Regions from separate parts of the Leucobacter sp. VD1 genome, predicted to be linked through region 1. Evidence: predicted binding sites of a transcription regulator. Region 1 holds the regulator's gene; each other region holds the start of a gene.

Region 1 (5,424 bases):
CGGCAGGCGCACGAGACGCAGCGCGTCGATCACCGCAGGGTCGGCGGCGAGGTAGCCGAGCCGCACACCCGCGAAAGCGAAGGCTTTGCTCATGGTGCGCGAGACGAGCAGGCGGTGGCGCCCTGGCAGCAGGGTGACAGCGCTCTCGTGCTGCGCGTCGAACTCGTGGTACGCCTCGTCGACGATGAGGATACCGTCGAAGGCATCGTAGGCGGCGAGGATCACGTCGCGGTCGAGCGGGGTGCCGGTGGGGTTGTTCGGGCCGCACAGAATCGCAATATCGGGGCGGTGTTCGCGAAGCGCCTCGACAACGAGTTCGGGGGTGAGCGCGTAGTCTGCGGGACGCTCCACTGCGACCCACTCGGTGTCGGTGCCCGAGGCGAGCAGCGGGTACATGGAGTAGGTGGGGGTGAAGCTCAACAGCGAGCGACCGGGGCCGCCGAAAGCTTGCAGCACCTGCTGCAGCACCTCATTGGAGCCGTTCGCGGCCCACAGCTGCTCGGCGGTCAGGCCGTGACCCAGATATCCGGCGAGCGCTTCGCGCAGTTCGGTGAACTCACGGTCGGGGTAACGATTGACCCCGCGCACCGCGGTCGCGAGCGACTGCACGATGTCGGCGATGACATCCTCCGGAATGGGATGCGTGTTCTCGTTGACATTGAGGCTCACCGGCACGGGATCCTGCGGAGCCCCGTACGGCTGCTTGCCGACAAGATTGGCGCGAAGAGGAAGGTCACTCAGACTGGTCACCGAACCAGTCTAGAACCCAACTCCCACTGAGCCGTCAGCCCCCAGACTCACGCCCAGCATGCCCCGAGCCACACCCGGCAGATTCAGACCCTGCAGATTCAGACCCTGACCCCAACCCAACAGGCCCAGACTCACACCCGCACCCCGCAGACCCAAACCCGCACTCAGCACACCCGTGACAACACCCGGCAAACCCGGGCCAGCACCCGGCAAGCCCGCTCAGACTCCGAGTTCGTCAGCCTGGAAAACAGCCGGGCTGTCGGAGTAGCGCAACGGCACCGCGATCGCGTCTCCCGCCTCGATACCGGATCCGTCGAGCTGGTTCAGACGAACGATCTCGGCCACGAGCTCGCGCGGATCGGCCTGGGGATCGAGCTCGGTGGCCAGCGTCCAGAGGGAGGAGCCGGGCTGCGCAACGACGTAGTGGAACTGCTGCTTCTCGGATGCAGAGACCGATGCCAACGCCTGAGGCGCGGCGAAGGTCGCCACCATCGCGAGCAGGGCCGCCACGAGCACCGTGAGCAGCGAACCGAATACCACGCGCCCTCGTCGGGTGAGGCGAAGTTTTGCTTCGCCTCCCACTGAGGGAATCTCGTACGACTCGTGCTGCAGAACTGCCTGTGCACTCATAGTGGCTTCTCCGTTCTCTGCGACGCCCGCGAATATCACATCGGGGCGAACATCTGTTTCGAATATATCTTCGATTATTCGAAACCACAAGCGCCTGTTCGAAGATATCTTTCGTTCTTTTCCGCGACACTCGAACAGGTGTTTGGCCGTGTTCGAATACAGGGACTAGGGTTTCGAGCAACGGCATCACTGAATCAGCAACCACTGACATTCATGGATCGACCGGCACCATCACCGCCCTCGGGCCTCGGAAAGGACAGCGATGAGCGACGTTCCCCACTCCCGGAAGCCCCTCAGCGAGAAGCAGCAGGCGATCCTCGAATACATCGCCCGCTCGGTTGAGTCGAGGGGCTACCCGCCCAGCATGCGCGAGATCGGAGATGCTGTCGGCCTGTCCTCTCTCTCAAGCGTCACGCACCAGCTCAGCCGCCTTGAGCTCGGCGGCTACATTCGACGCGACCCGAACCGCCCACGCGCGCTCGAGATCCTCGTCGAGCTTGCGAGCACGAACGCGGCCATCGCCGACGCACCTGCGCAACAGGTAGAAGAGGCCGCCTACGTGCCGCTGGTCGGGCAGATTGCGGCCGGCGTGCCCATCACCGCCGATCAGCAGGTCGAGGAGATCGTGCCGCTTCCCCGCCAGCTGGTGGGCGACGGCCAGTTGTTCATGCTGCGCGTGGTCGGCGATTCCATGATCGACGCGGCCATCTGCGACGGCGACTTTGTTGTCGTGCGCCAGCAGCGCGAGGCCGAGAACGGCGACATCGTCGCGGCCATGCTTGATGGCGAGGCAACGGTTAAGGTATTCCGCCGCCGCGACGGCCACACCTGGCTGCTCCCCCGCAACAGCGCTTTCGAGCCGATCCTCGGCGACCACGCTGAAGTGCTGGGCCGGGTCGTGGCGGTCTTCCGTTCAGTCTGACCCTGCCAGGCGTCAACGCAACAACGGCCCCTCACTGTCTCTTACCCCAGCAGGGCACAGCAAGGGGCCGTTCCGTGAAGCGCGCTTAACCCACAGGATCTGGCGTCAGCAGCTCAAGTTCGCGCAGCACCGAAAGCACCTGCTCGTGCCTGTTGAAGGTGTACAGGTGCACTGAGGGCGCACCGCCGGCGAGGAGTTCGCGGGCGAGTTCGAGCGTGTGCTCCACACCCAATTCCGGGGCGTATCCCCCAGCCTCCTCAAGCGCTCGCACCAGCCCTTCGGGCGCTGGCCGCCCCGCCAGCGAGGCGACCTTGCGCAGCTGCCCACTCGTCGAGACCGGCATCAGCCCCGGCAGCACGGGGATGCGCAGCCCGGCCCGCTGCGCGTCGTCAACGAATGAGAGATACTCTTCCGCACGGAAGAACAGCTGGGTAATTGCGAACTGTGCACCGGCCTCCTGCTTGGCGACGAGCCAGTCGATGTCTTCCGAACGTGAACGCGATTGCGGGTGTCCGTTCGGGTATGCGGCGACCGACGTGCGGCCCACACTCGTCAGCGGCGGCCGTTCGGCACGAGCCTCAGCGATGAGTTCGACGAGTTCGAGCGACGACAGCGACCCCGCGACTGCGGGCGCGTCTTCGTCGAGACCTCGCGGCGGATCCCCGCGCAGCGCGAGAAAGTCGTGCACGCCTGCGTCCATGACGCGATGGATCGTCTCGCGGACCGCGTCGCGGCTCTCGCCGACGGTGGTGAGGTGTGCGAGCGGCAGCGCATCAGTGTGATCTCGCAGGTATCGCAGCAGGTCGAGCGAGGCGTCGCGATTGGAACCGTTGGCCCCGTAAGTGACCGAGATGAAGTCTGGCCCTGCCGCAGACAGGTGCTGCACGGCGTGCCCCAGCGCGAGCGCGGCCGCCCCGCTGCGCGCAGGGAACACCTCGAAGGAGAAGCGGGCGCGCGTGGCTGCGCTGCCCGCGAGCGGCAGCGGGCTCACGGGGCTACCCCCGCCAGCGCCTCCGCGGCAAGATCGGTGCCGCGCACGCGCGCTGCGATCTTCGCGAAGGCGACATCGCGGGCAAAATCCGGGGAGCCGTGACGCGGCTTCTCATCGATGAGATAGGGCGAGAAGCCGCAGTCATCGGTGGATCCGAGCAGCTCGGGCGGCACGAAGCGCGCTGCGCGCACCAGTTGATCGCGCACCTGCTCCGCCGTTTCCAACCGAGGATTCGTGGGGTTCGTCACACCGATCAGCACCCGGGGCGCGGCACCGCTCGACGCGCGCCCGCGCAGCTGCGCCCCCACGAGACGAGCGACGCGATCCGGATCCTTCTCCCCAGCGGCCTGCACCAGAAAGTAGCCCGCCTCGATCTGGAACAGCTCGGGGATCAACTCGGCGTAGTCGACGTCGGCGCTGTGCGCAGAGTCGTTGTCGTTGCCAGGGCAGGTATGCACGCCCACGGCGGCCCGCTGCTCGGGAGCGAGACGATCCAGCACCCGGTTCATGAGGTCAATGAAGCCCCCGAGGGCTTCCGGCCCCGCCCACGGAGCGCGCAGATCGCGCCGCAGCGCGAGCCGTCCCTCGGTGAAGTCGATCGTGATGCGCGAAGCGCCGGCCTCGAAGCAGCGCACAATATCTTCGGCGCAGCCCGCAACAACATCACTCAAAAAGTCGGCGCGCGAGTAGTTACCAAGACCCGCGTCAGGCACCATCAGCGACAGCATCGACGGCGAGATCACAGCCTGTTTGAGCGGCAGATCGGTCAGCTCGCGCGCCGCAACAACATCGTCGGCCGCCCACGCGCGAAACGCGAAGGGCGCGCTTGCGAGGCTCGGAATGACTCTGTGGTGTCCATCGGCGAACACCGCGAAGACGGGGCCCTCCTCAACATCGGCGGTGCCCAGCGGATAGCTCGCGAAGCTGTGCCTGCGCTGCTCGCCATCAGTGATGATCGGCGAACCCGTCGCGGCGAGACGCCCGAGGGTGTCGCGCACGGCAAGATCTTGTTCTGCGCGCAGCTCCGCCAGCGAGGCGAGCCCGGTCTCGGCGTCAAGCACCGCGCGTTGCAGCCGCGCCGGTCGCGGCAGTGAACCGACGGGCTCAGTGGGAAGCCCGGTGGCCGGCCAGGGGGCGCGAGTGCCCCCTGACCGCTGCTGCGAAACGGGTCGCGGGGTCACACCGCTCCTTCGCGCACCGCCTGAGCCGCCCGCACGAGGTTCGTGAGGCTTGCCACGGTTTCCTCGTAGCCGCGAGTCTTCAGACCGCAATCGGGATTGACCCACAGCTGCTCACCGGGGATGCGGTTCGCGGCGATGCGGATGAGCTCGGTCTGCTCGGCAACACTGGGCACACGCGGTGAGTGGATGTCGTAGACACCCGGGCCGATGCCGCGTGAGTAGCCGTGATCACCGAGGGGCTCTACAACGTCCATGCGGCTGCGGGCCGCCTCGATCGAGGTCACATCGGCGTCGAGACCGTCAACGGCGTCGATGATCTCGCCGAACTCGGAGTAACAGAGGTGGGTGTGGATCTGCACTTCCGCTGCCGCACCGCTCGTCGCGAGACGGAACGCCCCGACTGACCAGTCAAGGTAGGCGGGCTGGCGCTCGGCTTCGAGCGGCAGCAGCTCGCGCAGTGCCGGCTCATCGACCTGAACAATCTTGATGCCTGCGTCGACGAGGTCATCGATCTCGTCGCGCAGGGCGAGTGCCACCTGGTTGGCGGTGTCGGCGAGGGGCTGGTCATCGCGCACGAACGACCACGCGAGGATCGTGACGGGGCCCGTCAGCATGCCCTTGACGAGGCGATCCGTAAGCGACTGTGCATACGCCGACCACGCGACGGTCATCGGAGCTGGCCGCGACACGTCGCCCCACAGGATCGAAGGGCGCGTAGCGCGCGTGCCGTACGACTGCACCCAGCCGTGCTCGGTGACCGCGAAGCCGTCGAGCAGTTCGGCGAAATACTGCACCATGTCGTTGCGCTCTGCCTCACCGTGCACGAGCACGTCGAGACCGATCTCTTCCTGCAGCCTGATGACGCGCTCGATCTCCTCGCGCAGGAAACCATCGTAGGCGTCCTTGTCGATCTCACCGCGCGTGAACGCTGCCCGCGCCTGACGAATCTC
Region 2 (5,424 bases), 520 kb from region 1:
CGCGCACCGCTCAGCTCCCGCAACTTGCACGAAGCGGCCGGCGCGGTGGCGGGCAGCCTCGACCTCGACCCGGATATCGCTGATCTACGGTGGACCGCGATCGTCAGCTCAGCCGCAGTGCGCGGTGATCCGTTTCCTCAACTCGCCGCGCGACTCGGCTACTCGGAACGTCAACTGCGGCGACGTATGCAGCAGTCGTTCGGCTACGGCTACGCCGCTCTGCGCGGCGTGCTGCGTGCAGAGCGCGCCCGCGGCATGCTCGTGAGCGGCGCGCTTCCCGCGGAGGTCGCTCAGCGCGCGGGCTACGCCGACCAGTCGCACATGACTCGAGACTTCACACGCATCATCGGCAGCACTCCCGGAAGGCTCACGGCACCCGAGCCGCCAGGGCGGCCGGGTGACCCGACCTCAGGCGGGGTCTGAGAGGAGCGGCGCGTAGAGGTCGATCGAGTTGCCGTCAGGGTCGAGCACGGTCGCGTAGCGCTGGCCCCACGGCGTAACCCAGGGCGCGGTGTGCGCAGCCGCGGGATACTGCCCCACGAGTTCGGCGTAGGCGCGGTCGACCTCTTCGGGGCTCTCCGCCCGACAGGCGAAGCCGATCCGACCGCCACCGGGAGCGGGAAGCTCGAAATCGGGCATGAAGCTCTGGATCGTCGAGACCGGATCCCAGGCGAGCGTCATCCCTCCCGGCAACGTGGCCTCAACGTGGGGTGCCTCATCCTGGCCCGCGGGAATGTCCACCCCGAGAGCGCGGTAGAACGCGAGCGAGGCCGGCAAATCAGCGGTGACGATGGCGATGAAGTCGAATCTCAGGGTCATGGGGGAAAGCGTACGCGCCACACCGCCCGGGCCGATAGAACAAAACGGACGCTGCCGCTTGCGTGGCGCACATCAGGTGCTCAGCGACGCCATCAAGCGCAGTGAACTGTTTCACGAATCAACCCCCACACGGGCACATTAACAGGAACCGAAGCACCCACAGGCCCGCACTCCGACACCGATGAGGCGCGATAGCGGTCCACCCGCGTCATCTCGTCGAACTCACGATCGATAAAGGCTGATTCCCCAGCTGCAGCGACCGCGACCACGCACCGCACCGTCGCACTATCCAATGGGCCATGCCCTGCCAGCACCGCAGTCTTCACGAGACCACTGACATTCATGACTCGGGCGGGCCTCACAACACGAGATACCCGTAGCGATCCGCGATCCTGTCGATCACACCGATGAGTTCATCCCGGCCGAGGGGGAGCAGCGCCGCAGGATACCGGGGGAGCGCATCGGCAGCACCGGCCCAGAGCGCCACCACCCGCGCATCTGGCACGAGCGACGACGCAGACACCACGCCATCGAGCTCGGGGTAGCGTTGCGCAATCGCGCGGGCCCACACACGCGACCGCTCGCGATCGCCGGAAGAGATCGCGGAATTGCCGCCGGCGACAGCGATCCAATCGCTGTCGGAAAGATCGAGGAGACGCAGCGGCCGCGTCACCTCGAACGCGGCGAGCGTGGGTGAACCATCGCGCAGGCGGATCATGCGCTGCGCCTGGAACACTTCCAGCAGAGCTGCGGCAAAAGCCCCACCAAGCGCACCACCATCAGCAACGCCACCACCGCGCCCCCGTTCGAGCACCCCGTACAACACCCCCGCGCCCTCGTGCTCGCCGACAGGCAGCGGGTGGGGGTCGAAGCGCCCATCGAGCGGCCCGAAGGTGCGAAACTCATGCCACGCCACGGGGTGAGTGCCGCCGGCGCGGAAAATGCGTGCGATGAGGGTTCCTTCCGGCACGCTCAGCACCCAGCTCGGGTCGGCGTCGAGCGCGGGGAAGCGGGCCGGATCCGGTGCCGGCAGCTGCTCGCTCACGGCAGTCGGTTCAGCGCGTCATCAACGGCGGCAGCTGCAAGGGCCGGATCGCCTCCCTGCGCCAGCCACTCAAAGGGCGCAAGCTCTTCGCCGTCAACCCGCAGACGCATCGCGGGGGAGGTGAGCACCCGCTCGACAAGGGACAGCGGGGTGCCAGCCGGAATCGCGGCAGCAACCTCGGACCAGCCCGGCAGTTCGCGCCCGTCGAGAAACTGGAACGAGGGCAGGCGCCAGCCGTCGCTGCGGCGCTGGGCGAGCAGGGTGCGCGCCGCGCAGCGCTGCCGCACCCGCGCGGGGGTCACCCCGATCATCTCGGCGGCCTCGCCAACGGTGAGACTGCGCTCAGCGTGCTGTCGCTCCCAGAGCCGACTGCGCCGGCTGGCGGGCAGCGAACTGGGCTGCTGCATCTCGGCTTCAGTGACATCGAGCCGTGCGAGCACCGCGGTTTCAGCCTCGGTCAGTGTACGCACATCGGCACGCTGATGGGCCAGGATGTCGGTGAGAAGCTCTGCCGCGATGTCGATGTGATCATCTTCGAGCTGGGTGATGAGCGCGGTGAGACGGTCGCGGCCAGGCCGCGCAGTGCCTGCGCCGCGGCCCTCGCGCGGGCTCCGGGCGGGCAGCTGAGCGATCGACATGGCGCCTCCTTCTGCACATTGCATCTACTTGCGTCAATAATACGCGAAAGCCCCTCGGCAGGGAAGTGCGCCAGCGGCGAAATCGACAACTTCACTCGTACACACGTTCGAATTTTCAGGCCGGTCGACATAGGATGGATCAGTGACCTCGAACAGCACCGCACCCGCACACACCAGCCAGATCCGGTCATCGGCCGCGCATGCTCAGATCAGCGTGCAGGGCGCCCGAGTGCACAATCTGCAGAATGTCGATCTCGCAATCCCACGCGACTCCATGGTCGTCTTCACCGGGCTGTCAGGCAGCGGCAAGTCGAGCCTCGCTTTCGACACGATCTTCGCCGAGGGCCAGCGCCGCTACGTCGAATCACTCAGCGCCTACGCCAGGCAGTTCCTCGGCCAGGTAGATCGCCCCGACGTCGACTTCATCGAGGGCCTGAGCCCCGCCGTCTCAATCGACCAGAAATCCACCAACCGCAACCCGCGAAGCACCGTGGGCACCATCACCGAGATCTACGATTACATGCGCCTGCTGTGGGCGCGCGTCGGCGTGCCCCACTGCGCCATCTGCGGTGAGCGCATCGAATCGCAGACCGTGCAGCAGATCGCCGACAGGCTCATGGAGCTGCCCGAACGTACCCGCTACCAGGTGCTCGCACCCGTGGTCAATAAGAAAAAGGGCGAGTTCGTCGACCTCTTCCAAGAGCTCGCCGCAGCCGGCTACTCGCGCGCTCTCGTCGACGGCGAGATGGTGCAGCTCAGCGATCCGCCCAAGCTCAAGAAGCAGATCAAGCACGACATCTCAGTGGTTGTCGACCGCCTCGTAGCCGGCCCCGAAATGCTGGGCAGGCTCACCGACTCCCTCGAAACCGCACTGCGGCTCGCAGGCGGCATCGTGGCAATCGACTTCGTCGACCTCGAAGCCACAGACTCAGAGCGCACCCGCCTGTTCTCCGAGCACCTGAGCTGCCCCAACCAGCACCCCGTCCAGCTCACCGAGATCGAACCCCGCACCTTCTCCTTCAACGCCCCCTTCGGTGCCTGCTCCGCCTGCTCCGGGCTGGGCACGAGCATGTCGGTTGACGAAGATCTCGTGCTCGGCGACCCAGAACTCTCTATCACCGACGGCGTCATCGTGCCGTGGACAAGCCAGGGCAAAAGCCTCTACCAGTATTACGAAAAGCTGCTCACCGGCCTCTCCCAAGACCTTGGCTTCTCACTCGACACCCCTTGGTCCGAGCTCGACGAAGACGTGCGCGCCGCCGTGCTCTACGGCAACAACTTCAAGGTCAATGTGCGCTGGAAGAACCGCTTCGGCCGTGAGGTGAAATACTCCAGCGGATTCGAAGGCGTCATCCCCTTCATCGAGCGCCAATACGCCGAAGCAGAGAGCGACACGAAACGCGACCGCTGGCAGGAGTTCCTGCGCGAGGTGCCCTGCCACGCCTGCCACGGCCAGCGCCTCAAGCCCGAGGTGCTCGCGGTCACCGTCAACGGAGAGTCGATCTCGGGGGTCACCGAGTTCAGCCTCACCGACGCAAAGCGCTTCTTCGACGAAGTGATCCTCACCGAACGCGAGGCCCGCATCGCCGCTCAGGTGCTGCGCGAAATCAGGCTGCGCTTCGACTTCCTCATCGAGGTCGGCCTCGGCTACCTCACCCTGGCGCGCGCCGCGGGCACACTGTCAGGTGGTGAAGCGCAGCGGATCCGCCTCGCGACTCAGATCGGTTCCGGCCTCACCGGCGTGCTCTACGTGCTCGACGAACCCAGCATCGGCCTGCACCAGCGCGACAACCGCCGCCTCATCGAGACCCTCATCAAACTGCGCAACCTGGGCAACACCCTCATCGTTGTGGAGCACGACGAAGAAACCATCGAAGCCGCCGACTGGATCGTCGATATCGGCCCCGGCGCCGGCGTCGAGGGCGGCACCGTCGTGCACTCGGGGGAGTACCGCGAGCTGCTCGAGAATCGCGACTCCATCACCGGCGACTACCTCGCCGGCCGCCGCAGCATCGCCACCCCCAAGAAGCGTCGCAAGCGCGACCGCAACCGCGAGCTCAAAGTCGTCGGCGCACGCTCAAACAACCTGCAGAACGTCGACGCCGTCTTCCCGCTCGGTGTCATGACCGCGGTCACCGGTGTCTCGGGTTCAGGCAAGTCCACCCTCGTCAACGACATCCTCTACCGAGTGCTCGCGAATCAACTCAACGGCGCCCGTCTCGTGCCCGGCAAGCACACCCGCGTCACCGGCCTCGAACACCTCGACAAGGTAGTGCACGTCGACCAGGCACCCATCGGTCGCACCCCACGCTCCAACCCGGCCACCTACACGGGCGTGTTCGACAAGATCCGCAACCTCTTCGCAGACACCCCCGAGGCCAAGACCCGCGGCTATCTGCCCGGCCGGTTCAGCTTCAACGTCAAGGGCGGCCGCTGCGAAGCCTGCTCGGGCGACGGCACCCTGAAGATCGAGATGAACTTCCTGCCCGATGTCTACGTGGCCTGTGAGGCCTGCGGCGGCAAGCGCTACAACCGCGAGACGCTGCAGGTGCGCTACAAGGGCAAGAACATCTCCGAGGTGCTCGAGATGCCGATCGCCGAGGCTGAAGAGTTCTTCCGCCCCATCTCGTCGATCCACCGCTACATGAAGACGCTTGTCGATGTGGGCCTCGGCTACGTGCGCCTCGGCCAAAGCGCCACCACCCTCAGCGGCGGCGAAGCGCAGCGCGTCAAGCTCGCCACCGAGCTGCAGAAGCGCTCCAACGGTCGCAGCATCTACGTGCTCGATGAGCCCACCACGGGTCTCCACTTCGAAGACGTGCGCAAGCTGTTGCTCGTGCTGAACGGTCTCGTCGATAAGGGCAACACCGTCATCACGATCGAGCACAACCTCGATGTGATCCGCAGCGCCGACTGGGTGAT
Region 3 (5,424 bases), on a different contig from region 1:
GAGGCCATCTTCTGCGCGCGCGTGCTCAGCCGCCACGACTCCTCGCTCACCGCAGACCCGCTGCTCGACGAGCACCACGCGCGCTTCCTGCAGCGCATCATCGACGATCTCCTCTGCTTCGGCGAGGCGAACGGGCGCGCGACCTGCTGCTGCGGCTCGGCAACCGCGGGCCGGCACTCTGCCCCGTCAGACGAGCCCGCCTTACCACGATGTTGCGAGACGCCCATACCGGCCTGCAAACGCTGCTCGTCTCCCGAACCCCGCAAGGCAACTGCGAGCTCCCACCCGTCGACCCAGAAGAGCGCATCTCCCAGCTCGCACTACGCGCCAGACTTTCGGCGGAGGCGGGGCTGCCCTTCGAAGCCGACCCCGACCTCGATGAGGGATGGGACGACGCACTGCTGGTGATCCGCCGCTGGAATGACTCGCAACCGCTCGCCTCAGACGCACCCGAGTTACTGCGCATCGCGCGCTCGCATCCACGCCCCGAAATCGCGCTGCTGGCCGAACAACTACTCACCAGCGAGGCCGCGATCAACGGGGTCAGCTACCGCTCACTCGGCCAAGACAATGTGGAGCAGCGGATCGGGCGCATCGCCATGCAATCATCCGAGCTGTTGCGCGACCTGCTCGTGACCTCGCTCGTCGCCGGCGCCCTCGTGCGGTTCTTCGCCCCCGGCAAGCGCGACGACGACGGCCGCATCCACGATCTCGTCGACCATCTCCCCGGCGCATCCCGCCACCGCATCTGGCTGACCCACCTGACCGCCGCCCGCACCGCGCTGCTGTGCAGCGATCTCGCACGAGCCGCCTCGGAGTGGGAGGGCTTCGCCACTCACGCGCCCCGCTTCATCGCGTACCGACTGCAAACGCTCATTGCGCAAACCACTGCAACGCTGTCGGAAGAGCTTGCCACTCAGGCGCCGAACCGCTCGTACAGCGCGCAGCTGTTCCGATACTTCTCGGGATCGTTCGATGCGCTGCGGCCCGAAACCTTCGCAGAGCTGTCGCCGCTCAGCGGCAGAACCCGGCCAAGCGCCGCAATCGATCGCAGCGAAGCAGCACAGATCGAAGAGCTGCCGTATCGCAGGATAATTCGCGCGCACCTCGAAGCGCTACGCACCCAGAACCCCGCCGCCCTCATGCGAGCGGCCGAGGCACTCGACACGGGAGGTATGCCGGGCCCCGCGGCCCACGCGCTGCGGGAGGCCCGCCGCATTTTTCTGCGTCGACGCGCGAGCGGCAGCGTCGCAGCAGCCGACGCACGCCTCGCAGCACTCGCCGCAGCCATCGAGCAGCAGGTGCCCTGGTACGACGCAGGCACCGTCGAGGATGCGCCACGCGAACGCCTCACCCCACGCGAGGCCGTCACCGCCCAGCTCGCAGCGGAGGGCCTGAGCAACCGTCAGATCGCCGAGCGCATGCGGTGCAGCGTGCGCACCGTCGAATCCCACCTCGCGCAGGCGCGCGCCAAACTCGGTGTCGCGAATCGGGACGCGATGCGTGCGAAGCTTCACGGCATTGACGGCGGGGTTGGAGGCGCTGGGAGTGCTGGGGGCGGAAGCGGGGCCGGTGGTGCCGGCGGTGCCGTCGGTGCCGAATTGCGCGCTGTGCAGCGAGGGCCGAAGCGGCCACCGAAACCACAGCAATCGCCGTACATGCGCATCGCATAAGGGCGTCGCGGCCCCAACACGCCCGATGATTCGCCCTCGATTCGCGTTGCGCAAGCGGATGCCGTATTCTTTTTCGCGGTGACGTGTCCGAGCGGCCGAAGGTGCGACTCTCGAAAAGTCGTGTGCGGTAACCCCGCACCGTGGGTTCAAATCCCACCGTCACCGCCAGCGCGAAGGCCCCGAGATTCCTGAGAAATCAGCGGATCCGGGGCCTTTGTCATATCCGGGCCGGCTGGCCGCGCGGGCGGTGCGGGATGGCCTCACGCACCGCCCGCGCGCGCCAGCTCAGCCGAGGCGGTTCCAGAACTCGCGCAGCTGCTCACTCTTGCGGAACACGATCGTGTCCCACTCCTCATCGGTGGTCGAGCTGTCGGCGAAGTCAGAGGGCACCTTGAACATCTGCAGCGGCACCCCGAAGCGCTCGCAGACGCTCGCGAAAGCATAGGCCTCCATATCGACGAGCGAGGCTCCAAGGCTCGCGATGTGACCGCGCTGCGCGTCATCCTTTACGAAAACGTCGCCGGTGGCAATCACCGCGGTTCGCTCGGGCGGCAGCATCGTGTCCCCTGCAGGGCGAAGCTCAGGTGAGGGCAGCGAGAAATCGTGCTGCACCACGCCAGTGATCTGATACACCTCTTCGAGGCTCGGGCGCTCGGGCCCGTCGCTCACCACTCCCGCCGTGCCGAGCACAACAACACGCTCCACGCCTCCCTCTGCGAGGGCACTCGCCAACGACACAGCCGCGTTCACCTTGCCCACCCCTGTCACCAGGTGAGGCACGTCGGCGAAGGCGGAGGCCTCATCGCGGTGCGCGAATACGAGCAGCGTGGCGGGCTGGGGCATGGCTGATCTCCTCATGGCGACGGGCGCCTGTCGATGCGAACGCACCCCACACTAGCGTTTTTCGAAGACTTGTTCTAAACTTGTGAGTTGAGCTTCCGAGAGGCACGCGTTTCCGCCCGAGGAATCGGAGAGATTCACGGCGTCGAGAGATCAACTCCGCGGGTCCCGCGAAGCTCAGCAGCACGGCCCGGCCTGCATGGCCGCCTTGGCATGCGTCGTGCGCATTTCAGAGAACAACCGCACCACGGTGGTGCGGTTCGAAAGGACTCATCATGGAAACACAGAACATCATCGACCTGCAGCAGCGTCGTCGGCGCCCGCTGCGCACCCCCTACCATTCCCTCGGCGACGACACCGAGATGCGCGTGCCCGAGTGGGCGCAGCACCGCTCCGTGTACCGCACCGGCGGCCACACCATGTACCTCGTCGAAACCGACAATCTCGACGAAGCCCGCGGCGATCTGAACCGGCTCGACCACGCAGGGTGGGAGGTGCGGGTATCCGAAGACCCCGAAGCACCCGGATCCCGCGCCCGCATCGCGCTCACCCGTCGCGACCTCGCCCGCGCCGCGTAGGCGCGCTCCGGTGACCCGGCGCTCCGGTGCTCCGGTGCTCCGGGGCCGCAGCGGGCACGTCGGTTCAGGTCTCACCGAAGGCGGATCCGCACCCCCAATACCCCGCGCCGCAAGCCGCTGTCACACTCGCACCGCCCCCGGCAGCCGTCGCTACACTGGCGGCATGAGCGATGTCGAACTTGCCGAGGTTGAAAGCTTCTCCCTGGACCACACGAAGGTGTTGGCCCCCTATGTGCGCCTGATCGGGGTGGAGCACGGGCCCAAGGGCGACGCGATCTCCAACTACGACATCAGGCTCGTGCAGCCAAACCAGGGCGAGATTCCCACGGCAGGCCTGCACACCATCGAGCACACCATCGCCGCTCTGCTGCGCACCCGCTTCGACGGACTGATCGACATCTCGCCGTTCGGCTGCCGCACCGGCTTCCACATGATCGCCTGGGGCGAGCCCACTCCCGAACAGGTGGGCGCGGCGATCAAGAGCTCTCTCGAAGACCTCGTTGAGCGGGTCACCTGGGACGACGTGCCCGGCACGGAGGCAGTGAGCTGCGGCAACTACCGCGACCACAGCCTGCACTCGGCGAAGGAGTGGGCGAAGCAGGTGCTGGATCAGGGCATCAGCCTCGACGCCTTCGACCGCTCGCGCCTCGCCTGAGCAACCGGTCGCACCGCGAACGGGAGCCTCGCTCTGCAGCATTCCCATCGGACTGCTGCAGAGCGAGGCTCCCGTTATGTGCGAAGCGTGTAGCCGCTACGCCACGAGCACGTCGAGCGCGGCGTCGAGCGCACCATCGACAGCGCGGGTGACGATCTCCCGGTAAGGGTCGTAGCCGTCCATCGACTCGTCCTGCGCGGCAAGTGGGTTGCCATCGATTGCGAATACCGCACCCGACTCGATGCCGTGCAGCGCGGCGATCACGAACAGCGCCGCGGCCTCCATCTCAACGGCGACGGCACCGGCGCGCTGCCACATGCGCAGGTCGACGCCGGTAATCACGTTGCTCGGGTAGAACATGTCACCGGTGACGACGACACCGCTGTGCACGTCGAGGCCCGTCTGCGCCGCGGCAGCCTTGAGCGCGATTGTCAGCTCGGGAGTCGCGAGCGCGGGAAACTCGGTGGGCACCAACTGGTGGCTCACCCCGTCGGCGCGCACGGCGCCGGTGGCGACCACGATGGCGCCGTCGACAACGTTGGGCTGCATGCCGCCGGCGGTGCCTGAGCGGATGATGCGGGTCACTCCCCCGCGCGCGAGCTCTTCGAAGCAGACGGCTGCGCCGGCCGCGCCGACTCCGTGGGAGGCGACGGTGACGGGCACGCCGCGGTGGGTGCCCGCATAGACGTGGTATTCGCGGTTGTCGGCGAGCTGGCGGGCATCGTCAAGGCGCTCGGCTACACGCGCCGCGCGGGCGGGGTCGCCGACCACGAGCGCGCGGTCGGCGAGGTCGGAGACCCTGGCGCGCAGCAGCGGAAGTTCGGCGTCGGCAGGAAGTCGGACGGGTGCCATGTCGGAGGCCTTTCAGTCGGGGAGTCGGGAATCTTGGGGGTTCTGAGTGAGTTCGGGTGCAGCTCGCCGTCGGCCGTAGATACGGGATCTGCCAACTATCTGGCCTGCGACCGAAGATCCACCATATATTCGGCAGATTCCATATCTACGGAACGGCTCCGGGTTTAGCCCGCAAGCAGGCGGGATCGTGCTTGAGCGGCCCGCTCTCGGATTGCCGGGGCATCGAGGGTGAGGTGCTCACCATCTGCATAGACGTGACGGCCACCGATGAACACGTGGCGCACATCGGCTCCGGTCGCCGCAAAGCCGAGGTGCGAGACGAGAGCGGCCGGCTGAGCTGCCAGGTCAAGCGGTGTCGCGGCGGCTCCTGAGATATCGAGCGCGATGACATCGGCGAAGCCGCCAACTTCGAGCGCGCCTGAGTCGGGGAAGCCGATCGCCTCGGCGCCGCCCCTGGTGGCGATGTCGAGCAGGTCGGCGGCCCGCACGATCGCGGCGTCCTGGTGCACGCCGCGATGCAGAATGGTGCCGGTCTTGATCTCCTCGAACAAGTCGAGCGTGTTGTTGCTCGCGACGGAGTCGGTGCCGAGAGAGATGCGCAACCCCGCACGCTGCCAGGCGGGGAGCGGCGCGATGCCGTTGCCGAGCTTAAGGTTGGATACCGGGTTGTGGCTCACTGCCGTGCCCGTGCGGGCGAATAGTTCGATCTCGCCCTCGGTGAGGTGCACGCAGTGTGCCGCAAGCACCTCGGCGTCGAAGAGACCGAGTGAGGCGAGGTGGTCGCCCGGGGTCGCACCGTACTGTTCGAGGATCTGCGCGACCTCGG

What was found. Region 1 encodes LexA, which represses DNA repair genes until DNA is damaged. Its sites were predicted from a motif close to TCGAACANNTGTTCGA; they were not measured.
Region 2: uvrA (excinuclease ABC subunit UvrA) is a predicted target of LexA. The motif match lies at 2,598-2,613, and genes of this name have one in related genera.
Region 3: WFL22_RS12260 (phosphorylase family protein) is a predicted target of LexA. The motif match lies at 2,578-2,593, and genes of this name have one in related genera.

The regions. Positions count from the first base shown of each region.
Region 1 is NZ_JBBCPO010000001.1:437,080-442,503, reverse strand. Features, by position in the region: gene WFL22_RS02140 (histidinol-phosphate transaminase) at 1-750, opposite strand, end outside; gene WFL22_RS02135 (hypothetical protein) at 970-1,380, opposite strand; gene lexA (transcriptional repressor LexA) at 1,643-2,302, shown strand; gene WFL22_RS02125 (methylenetetrahydrofolate reductase) at 2,388-3,293, opposite strand; gene WFL22_RS02120 (hypothetical protein) at 3,290-4,474, opposite strand; gene metE (5-methyltetrahydropteroyltriglutamate--homocysteine S-methyltransferase) at 4,471-5,424, opposite strand, start outside.
Region 2 is NZ_JBBCPO010000001.1:952,922-958,345, forward strand. Features, by position in the region: gene WFL22_RS04430 (helix-turn-helix transcriptional regulator) at 1-423, shown strand, start outside; gene WFL22_RS04435 (VOC family protein) at 409-819, opposite strand; gene WFL22_RS04440 (hypothetical protein) at 1,178-1,864, opposite strand; gene WFL22_RS04445 (hypothetical protein) at 1,861-2,502, opposite strand; gene uvrA (excinuclease ABC subunit UvrA) at 2,684-5,424, shown strand, end outside.
Region 3 is NZ_JBBCPO010000004.1:54,019-59,442, reverse strand. Features, by position in the region: gene WFL22_RS12275 (ATP-binding protein) at 1-408, shown strand, start outside; gene WFL22_RS12270 (helix-turn-helix transcriptional regulator) at 600-1,673, shown strand; tRNA gene WFL22_RS12265 (tRNA-Ser) at 1,751-1,841, shown strand; gene WFL22_RS12260 (phosphorylase family protein) at 1,959-2,516, opposite strand; gene WFL22_RS12255 (hypothetical protein) at 2,789-3,091, shown strand; gene WFL22_RS12250 (S-ribosylhomocysteine lyase) at 3,255-3,746, shown strand; gene WFL22_RS12245 (nucleoside phosphorylase) at 3,843-4,598, opposite strand; gene WFL22_RS12240 (amidohydrolase) at 4,763-5,424, opposite strand, start outside.